One region of the Ammoniphilus sp. CFH 90114 genome, then DNA from elsewhere that is predicted to be linked to it. Evidence: riboswitches for the same ligand, from Rfam matches in the RefSeq annotation. Region 1 holds a riboswitch; the other holds the start of a gene.
What was found. A riboswitch is a leader RNA that binds a small molecule or an ion and turns the genes downstream of it on or off. The one in region 1 is predicted to bind cyclic di-GMP.

Region 1 (4,217 bases):
CTTGCCTATCCGAATTGCCGAGCTTGGTACGATGCACCGCTATGAAGCGTCTGGTGCCGTTTCCGGTTTACAGCGTGTTCGCGCTATGACACTCAATGATGCCCATATCTTCTGTCGTCCAGATCAAATTCAAGAGGAATTCAGTCGTGTTGTTCAATTAATCCAACAAGCTTATAAGGATTTGAATATCACGGATTACTGGTTCCGTTTGTCATATCGTGATCCAGAGGATAAGGAAAAGTACGTCCAAAATGACGAACTATGGGAAATGGCTCAATCTATGCTGAAGAATGCGATGGATAACCTTGGTCTGCCGTATAAGGAAGTAGAAGGGGAAGCAGCTTTCTACGGCCCGAAGCTTGACGTTATGGTAAAGACAGCCATTGGTAAAGACGAAACGCTATCAACAGCTCAATTAGACTTCTTACTTCCAGAGAGATTCCAGCTTGAGTACATTGGAGATGATGACAAACCACATCGTCCAGTTGTTATTCACCGTGGTATTCTTTCTACAATGGAACGTCTAACGGCTTACTTGATTGAAGTTTACGAAGGCAAGTTCCCGCTTTGGATATCTCCAACTCAAGTGAAGGTCTTAACCATTAGCAACGATTTAGCCGGATATGCGGAAGAAGTCGTACAAAAGTTGAAGCGAGTTGGCATCCGTGTAGAACTCGATAATCGTAACGAGAAAATTGGATATAAGATTAGACAAGCTCAGCTAGAGAAGATGCCATATATGGCAGTAATCGGGAAAGCTGAAGCAGAAAATGGACAAGTGGCTGTGCGTAAGAGAGATCAGGGTGACCTAGGTACGATGGCACTTCATGACTTTGTCCAACAACTAATCGAGGAAATTGCAGAGAAGAAGTAAGGATAATGGAAACAGCCCTCGCGTGATAATAGCGGGGGCTGTTTTGTTATGGTTGTCTACTGGTTTTGGAAGAACGGAAGAAAGTCGGTAGCTAAGCTTGATTTTCCGATTCGAGTATTGGTTTCTTTAAATTGAATAATAAACTATATACCATAATCACGTTCACGGCCCATAAGGAGAATAATATAGAGAGATTATTAAACTCAATGGACGAATAACCATTCAACTTCATGACCATTAGTGACTGAAGATAGATGAGAATGAAGCCAGCAATAATGGATAAGGCGATTTTATGCATCCATTCTTTCCTCCTGTAAAAGTTCTTATTTAAGTCACATTATATATATAAAAACGTCAAAAAACAGCTCTTGAAGTAGAGGGGGTTTTATGGGTGTGAACAGATTGCAAATAAAATATAAGAGGTTGCAAATAAATAAAGTATTTTTGCAAATATCCATCCTCAACTTACTTGAAAAACATCCCCGATCTCTAGGAGATATGGATGCCCTACCTGTAATTCAATGACATAATAAGCTTCCTTCACATAGGGGCTGATCCGCCAAGGTCTTAAGTCTTTTACTATCCGAATAACTACACCTTCTTGGTTTAGAAAGTAAACATCGATAGGGAACCGCATGAAAAACATATGTACTTGTTTGGTTCTATTGAATAATATTCCACGCTGGATTGTTCCCCTTCCCATTAGCCCGAAAAATCTCCTAGCAAAAGTAAAAGCTGTTTCGAGTTCTATTGTTAAATTTTGTTCCGTATTTCGCTTGGTATAGTGAAAAGATTGAATCTTCACTTTCATCACATCCAGATTCTAATTTTTTCTACCATAATGGAAAATAAGATAAAGCACAAGTTCATAATTCTGTCAGACTTTCGAGAGAAATAGAACTGGAATCATATATCTAATTTACCATCTAGGTAAATAGTTGGAATTCCAATGTCAAACATTGTAAAAATAACAGGAACTTTGTCGGATTATAAATAGCCGTATTTCCCACTAAGATAGAGACATAAACAACCGAAAGGGCAAACTTGAGGAAACTCAAGGACGCAAAACTAAAGGGGCTAAAGCACGAATGGCTAGGCCAGCCAGTTGCCGAAGATGTAAGCCTACTTTACATAAGTAGATGCCATCTCCTTCGGGACTTTAAGGGTTGTTCCACAACAATTAGAGGAGGAGACATTATGTTGAAACATCTAACACGTTTGTTCAAAGAGGAAAAAGGTCAGGGTATGACGGAGTATGCGTTAATTTTGGGGGTTATTGTTGGGATACTAGCTTTAATTACTGCTAGTCCATTAGGTACGGCTATAACTGACGCATTCGCTAACATTGCAGGACAAGTTAGCCCGACAACAACAACACCAACACCATAAAAAACTATTTTTAATTATTGCAACCACCCCGCCCCCGCGGGGTTCTCTTCTATCATCAAGGAGTCGATGTCTTATGACCGACCTAATCATAATCATTGCACTGGTCATTTCAGTGTGGAAGGATATCAAAGAACGACGCATACCTGCTGTGTACGCCTGGGGTGTAAGGTAATGCGATCCAATAAGGGGCAGTCTACTGTGGAGTTGGCATTATGCTTACCGATCTTGCTTATTCTCCTTATTGGCATCCTTGATTTTGGACTCGTTCTTCATACCAATTTAATGCTTGATCATGCGGGACGTGAAGCTGCACGGGCCGCAAGCGTGGGAAAGACGGATGCAGAAGTTAGCCAGATGATCCTTAGTGGAACTCCCGGTTTACAGTCATCTAAACTTTCTTTTTCCGTTACACCAGCTCAAGCAAACCGAACACGTGGAGTATACGCTACAGTGACGATATCCTATCCTATTGATTTTATTTCACCCATAACTAAAACGGTTTTTCAAAGTCCCTATACGATCACAACGAAAACAGTGATGAGGGTGGAATAACATGATGAACTTACTGCGTTCAGAAAAAGGTACGGTTGTCATCATCGTGGCGATGGTGATGACGTTATTATTAGGCATGACTGCATTAGTGTTAGATATAGGCGTGATTTATCTTGAAAAATCAAGACTTCAAAAGGCTGTCGATTCCGCTGTTTTAGCTGGAGCGATGGATTATCCCAGTAGACCGGATCTGGGCCAGCGTGCTGCAGAACATGTTGCTCAAGGAAATGGGGTAGAAGCGTCTGACTTAACCTTAACTTTTGACCGTACTGACATGTCCCTAGCAGGAGGATCGTCGAAAGAAGTGCTTGCAACTTTTTCGAAGGTATTAGGTTTTTCGGACAACACGATCCATGCTACAGCCAAAATTAAGTTCGGTCCAATCGGTGCAGGGGTGGGGGCCATCCCCCTTGGAGTTAATGCGGGGACCCCTTTAACCTTTGGACAGCAGGCCAAGTTAAAAGTGGGAACAGCAGATACAGGAAACTTTGGCGCTCTAGCGCTTACAGGTTCAGGAGCTAGTAACTACGAGAGAGATTTACAGCAAGGGTTTGACGGAGAGCTTAGCGTTTATGATGTTCTGAACACGGAGACTGGACAGATTGCCAATCCTACCAAACGAGCCATTGAGCATCGGATCTCCTCTTGTCCTTATCCAGGGGCTACTTACACGGATTATCCAGTGAATTGTCCAAGAATAGGGCTTATCCCTGTTTATCAGCCTGTGGTAACGCAGCAAAACCAAATTAAACAGGTTCGTGTGGTTGGTTTTGCCTTCTTTTTTATTGAATCGGTTAGTGATAACAATCAAGGGGCGGAAGTAGTCGGTCGATTTATAGAAAAGACGATATCTGGTCCAATAGTCTCAGCGGGTTCATCCTATGGGGCCTATGGATACAAATTGGTAGAGTAAACTAGAGCATCAGGAGAGAGACGGATGAAAACAAAAACCATTTGGATATGGGCTGTAATCTTTGGGATGTTGGCTTCAGGAAGTCTGTATCTCCTTCTATTGCCGCCTGCACCTACCGAGACAATGACACCTGTGGTAGAAGCCCCACAAGGAGAAGAACTTCCTGTGGCCGAGCCGGAAGCAAAGATTAATACTTCCTTAGAAGTAGAAATTCAACCTGGCAAGCGTGCCGTCTCGATAAGTGTAGATGAGGTAAAAGGAGTATCCGGCTTTCTCGTTCCTGGTAGTATGGTTGATGTAATCCTTGTGACTCCGCCAAACAAAGAGGCACTTTCTAAAGCATTCCTCCTTCTAGAGAACGTGAAGGTCTTGAGAGCTGGGAACGCCGTAGCGTGGAGTGTTCACAAGGAGCAAGTGAAGGAGTATCAAACGGTTACGCTGGAAGTCTCCCCTGAAGAAGGTGTTTCCCTAGGATTAGCTACCCAAACC
Region 2 (4,217 bases), on a different contig from region 1:
AAGTAGGCCATCTTCTTAATCATTAGTTCCGCTTGCTTACGCTTGGTAATATCGGCAAAAAGAGCAACTCCACCACGTATATCCCCTTGTTTATCATATAAGAGCGTAATGGACAGGCTTAAATCAATAGTCGATCCATCTTTCCTCGCTCTCCTGATTTCTACATCGGTCAAAGCATTTCCTTGCAGCAAAAGCCCCAATAGATTGCTAAATTCATCCGCATTCGTATCTTCAGAAAACAGCGGGTTCGGTTTATTTAGCACTTCTTCTTCCCGCCAACCCAGCAACTTCTCGGCAGCCGGATTCCACATGTTCACATGACCATCATGATCAAAAGACACAATTGCTAAAGGAGACGATTTAATAAGAGCTTGGAGAGTTTCGGTCGTTTCCCACAGTTCCTTCTCGCCGACTTCCAATATATAACTACCATTATCTTTTATCATCCTACAATCCCTTTTGGAGCCTCAATCTTCCTTTTTACCTTTAGAACTTCTTCAATCTCCCTCAAAGGTAAAGGCTTGGAAAAATAGTATCCTTGCATCACATCACAGTCATGTTTACGAAGAAAGGCAAACTGTTCCTCGGTTTCAATCCCCTCCGCAATCACTTGCAAATCTAGTATTTGAGCAAGTTGAAGAATTGCGATGACGATTTCTCTTTCACTAGGACTAGATTCGATTTCCCGAATAAAAGACTGATCAATTTTCAAGATATCAACAGGAAACTTCTTCAAATAGCCAAGGGATGAATACCCTTTTCCAAAATCATCAATCATAATTTTAATCCCCATGTTCTTCAATTGTTGAAGGGTCGCCAGGATTTCATCCGTATTTTCCATCATATCCGTTTCTGTTAACTCTAGTTTTAGGTATTGGGGCTCTAAACCCGTTTCGTTAAGAACATCAGATACAAGTTGAACTAAATTGCTCTGTTTGAATTGCTTAGTAGATAGAATGACCGATACGGATATTGGAGGATATCCTGCATCTTGCCATGCCTTGTTCTGCACGCAAGCGGTATAGAGCACCCAAATCCCCAATGGTATAATATGTCCGATTTCTTCAGATAAAGGGATAAAATCCGCAGGAGGAACTAGTCCTAAGTCCGGGTGGTTCCATCGCACTAGCGCTTCTACACCCGTAATCTCCAAAGTCTTGCTGTCATATTGAGGCTGGTAATAAAGAACGAATTCATTGCGATCCAATGCTTTATGTAATCCGTTCTCTAATACGAGTCGTTCAAACATCCTTGCATTCATTTCAGATGCATAGAACTGGTAGCAATTTCCTCCCCGCTCTTTCGCTTTATACATCGCAGAGTGGGCATTTTTCAGTAATTCTTCTCTCGTATTTCCGTCAAACGGATACAAACTGATCCCTATGCTAGCCGTCAAACGAAATTCAAATTCCTCAAAGTTCAAAGTCTCCGATAATTTATCCAGAACTCTTCCAGCTACTCTACCGGCATCTTCTACTCGGCCGACGTCCGAGAGTATAATGGCAAACTCATCTCCCCCAAACCGCGAGATGGTATCATTCTCGCGTAAGCAGAACTTGAGCTTATGAGCCACTTGCCGCAAGATTGCATCCCCTTTATCATGACCGAGAGGATCATTGAGATGTTTAAAGCGGTCTAGATCAAGAAAGAGAACCGTCACAATGGACTGGTTTCGTTTAGCATTGGAGAGGCTTACACTTAAACGGTCATTAAACAGCATTCGATTAGGTAAACAAGTGATATGATCCTGGTAAGATAAATAATGAATCATCTCCTCTGCTTGTTTTCGCTCAATAATATCATTCACGATCGCGAGTACTAAGCTTTGATTTTCCTTTTCAATTAAATACAACTGAATTTCCACAGGATAAACCGTAGAATCCTTCCGAAGCAGGGATGTTTCTAGTGAAACAACGGTTTGCTTGCCAGAAGTCAACGGATCAATAATTCTTTGAAACTCTTTTTCTGTCAGTCTCGTCATGACTTCCACAGGGCTCATATCAAGAAGTTCATCTAGGGTATAACCCAAATTCTTTGATGCAACCGTATTCACTTCAACAAATTTTAGTGTACTAGTATCAAAAAAATAGATTTCACGAGTATCGTACATGATATTTAAAAAGTGATCATATAGAACTTTCGTGGTTTTCCGTTTGTCTATCACTCTATCTCTAGGATCCATTTGTTGTTATTCTCCATTTTCAAAAATTATAGATACCCTAACGCGATAGGAAACTATTACTCCATACCTACCGTTACTTGGATAACTAAAAAACCACTTCAAAAATGAAAGTGGTTTCCCCATATCATGGTTTTATATCCCATATATGAATCGCCAATTTCGGTAACCCAGCCACCATAGGGGGTCCCTTAGGTCTGAGGCTTTGCGTCCCCATCTTTCGATGGGTTTGCCATTATCGCTCTGGTTAAATTCGTTACTTTAGTCCTTTATATAGTCTTTTAGAACTAAATTATGATATTCTTATTATGACAATTTTAGTCAATAATTTCAATAATTTATCAAAAACTTTGCCTTAGAAGGCTACAGATGTTTCTTTGATTGTTTTTAGCAATTCACAAAACTTGCCTGGCTCTTCAAAACAAGCCAGATGACCCGATTCTTCGAATATGACGAGTTCCTTTTTAGGGGCTTTTAGTATTTCAAAATATTGTGAAGTGCTTTCCAGAGGAACCAGCCTATCATGCTTACCCGCTATAAAGTAAATCGGGACATGTACTTCTATAATTTTTTCCCTTAGATTCATACTTGACCACTCTTCCCACAAAGTATCAATGGAGAAGGTGAATCCTTTCATAAAATTTATTTTTTCTTTAAAAGTTAACTCAGAACAAAAGATGCTCGCAAACTGAATGAGGTGTGTACTTTTTTTATAACTAACCCCTTTATACTTCGTAATTAGTCCTCTTTGCCTAACTAAATCTTTCGTATTTTGGTAAGAACCGTTAATGGGCCTTCCCATTGTTGTTAAATCTTCTATCGCTTTTTTGTCTCCCCGTTCTTTTGCTATTTGTAATGTTGTTTCATAGCATGCTAATTCCTCTTCTGCACGGTAGACTACTTGATTAATTCCAATATAAGCCTGAACAAACTCAGGATATCTATGTAAAAGCAACATCCCCAATACACTACCAAAGGACTGTCCTGTTAAGAACACTTGTTTCTGTTGGAAACGATGTAACGCATAAGAGATGACTTCCTTTGCGTCTTCTACAAGTTGGTTCATATTCATCGTCTCTTGAGGAATATTGGGATGATAGGACTTCCCTGCCCCTCGTTGATCCCAATTGATAACGACAAAGTCCTTCTCTAAATCGCTAAGATACTTTCTGAAATTACCTGTTTGAGATCCCCCTGGACCCCCATGTAGATGAAACAGTATAGGACTAGTTCGATCTTGACCTCTCATCACCACCCACTGTTCCGTACCGTTAATATTTAACTTCTTCATCTCAGCTATCCCTTTTTCAGTCTTAATCTCGGTTGTGAATCCTCCGATTAATGATCTCATCGAATCCTCCTCTAATCCTCTTATTGGAAAAACTACAATAATCAAATCCTATCCATATATATCGTTTTATTCCAGTAAAGATTGAAAAAGCCAGTCTATACACGAATATCAAGTAATAGACTGGCCTCGGGAGAGAAATGCTCCCTCTAATGCTTAAATTTAATAATAAATCCTTTAATTTCTTCGGACAACCTAGCTAATTGATCACTAGAGTCGGCTACACTTTCTATGGCACTCACTTGTCCCTCTATGGTAGTAGAAGCAACCTCCGTACATGCTGCATTTTCCTCTGAAATGGCAGACAAGTCTTGGAAGATTTCAATAATATCTTCCTTCTTATCCTTCATTTGACTAGAAGAAGCATTCAAATTTTGAATAACACCCTGCATCTTATCAATCGCTTCTGCAATACCGATAAACTTATTACTTACTGTCTCCACACTATGGGTTTGTAAAGAAATGATTTGATTCACTTCTTGCATGGTGTTTACAGCATGTTCAGTCTTTGATGTTAATTCAGAAATAATATTTGCGATCTCGTTGGTAAACCCATTGGATTGTTCAGCTAACTTCCGTATCTCATCGGCAACAACGGCAAACCCTTTTCCAGCTTCACCAGCTCTAGCTGCCTCAATAGCGGCATTGAGTGCTAGTAGGTTCGTTTGGTTAGCAATATTTCCTATCATC

Region 2: linked by a shared signal. The riboswitch ahead of EIZ39_RS13315 (sensor domain-containing protein) and the one ahead of EIZ39_RS05255 (Flp family type IVb pilin) in region 1 are both predicted to bind cyclic di-GMP.

Annotation. Positions count from the first base shown of each region.
Region 1 is NZ_SDLI01000002.1:119,901-124,117, forward strand. It holds gene thrS (threonine--tRNA ligase) at 1-874, shown strand, start outside; gene EIZ39_RS05245 (hypothetical protein) at 966-1,172, opposite strand; gene EIZ39_RS05250 (DUF192 domain-containing protein) at 1,335-1,679, opposite strand; cyclic di-GMP riboswitch class I at 1,902-1,987, shown strand; gene EIZ39_RS05255 (Flp family type IVb pilin) at 2,072-2,263, shown strand; gene EIZ39_RS05260 (TadE/TadG family type IV pilus assembly protein) at 2,435-2,815, shown strand; gene EIZ39_RS05265 (pilus assembly protein TadG-related protein) at 2,817-3,728, shown strand; gene cpaB (Flp pilus assembly protein CpaB) at 3,753-4,217, shown strand, end outside.
Region 2 is NZ_SDLI01000005.1:206,967-211,183, reverse strand. It holds gene EIZ39_RS13320 (sensor domain-containing protein) at 1-446, opposite strand, end outside; gene EIZ39_RS13315 (sensor domain-containing protein) at 443-2,182, opposite strand; cyclic di-GMP riboswitch class I at 2,341-2,423, opposite strand; gene EIZ39_RS13310 (alpha/beta fold hydrolase) at 2,535-3,530, opposite strand; gene EIZ39_RS13305 (methyl-accepting chemotaxis protein) at 3,677-4,217, opposite strand, start outside.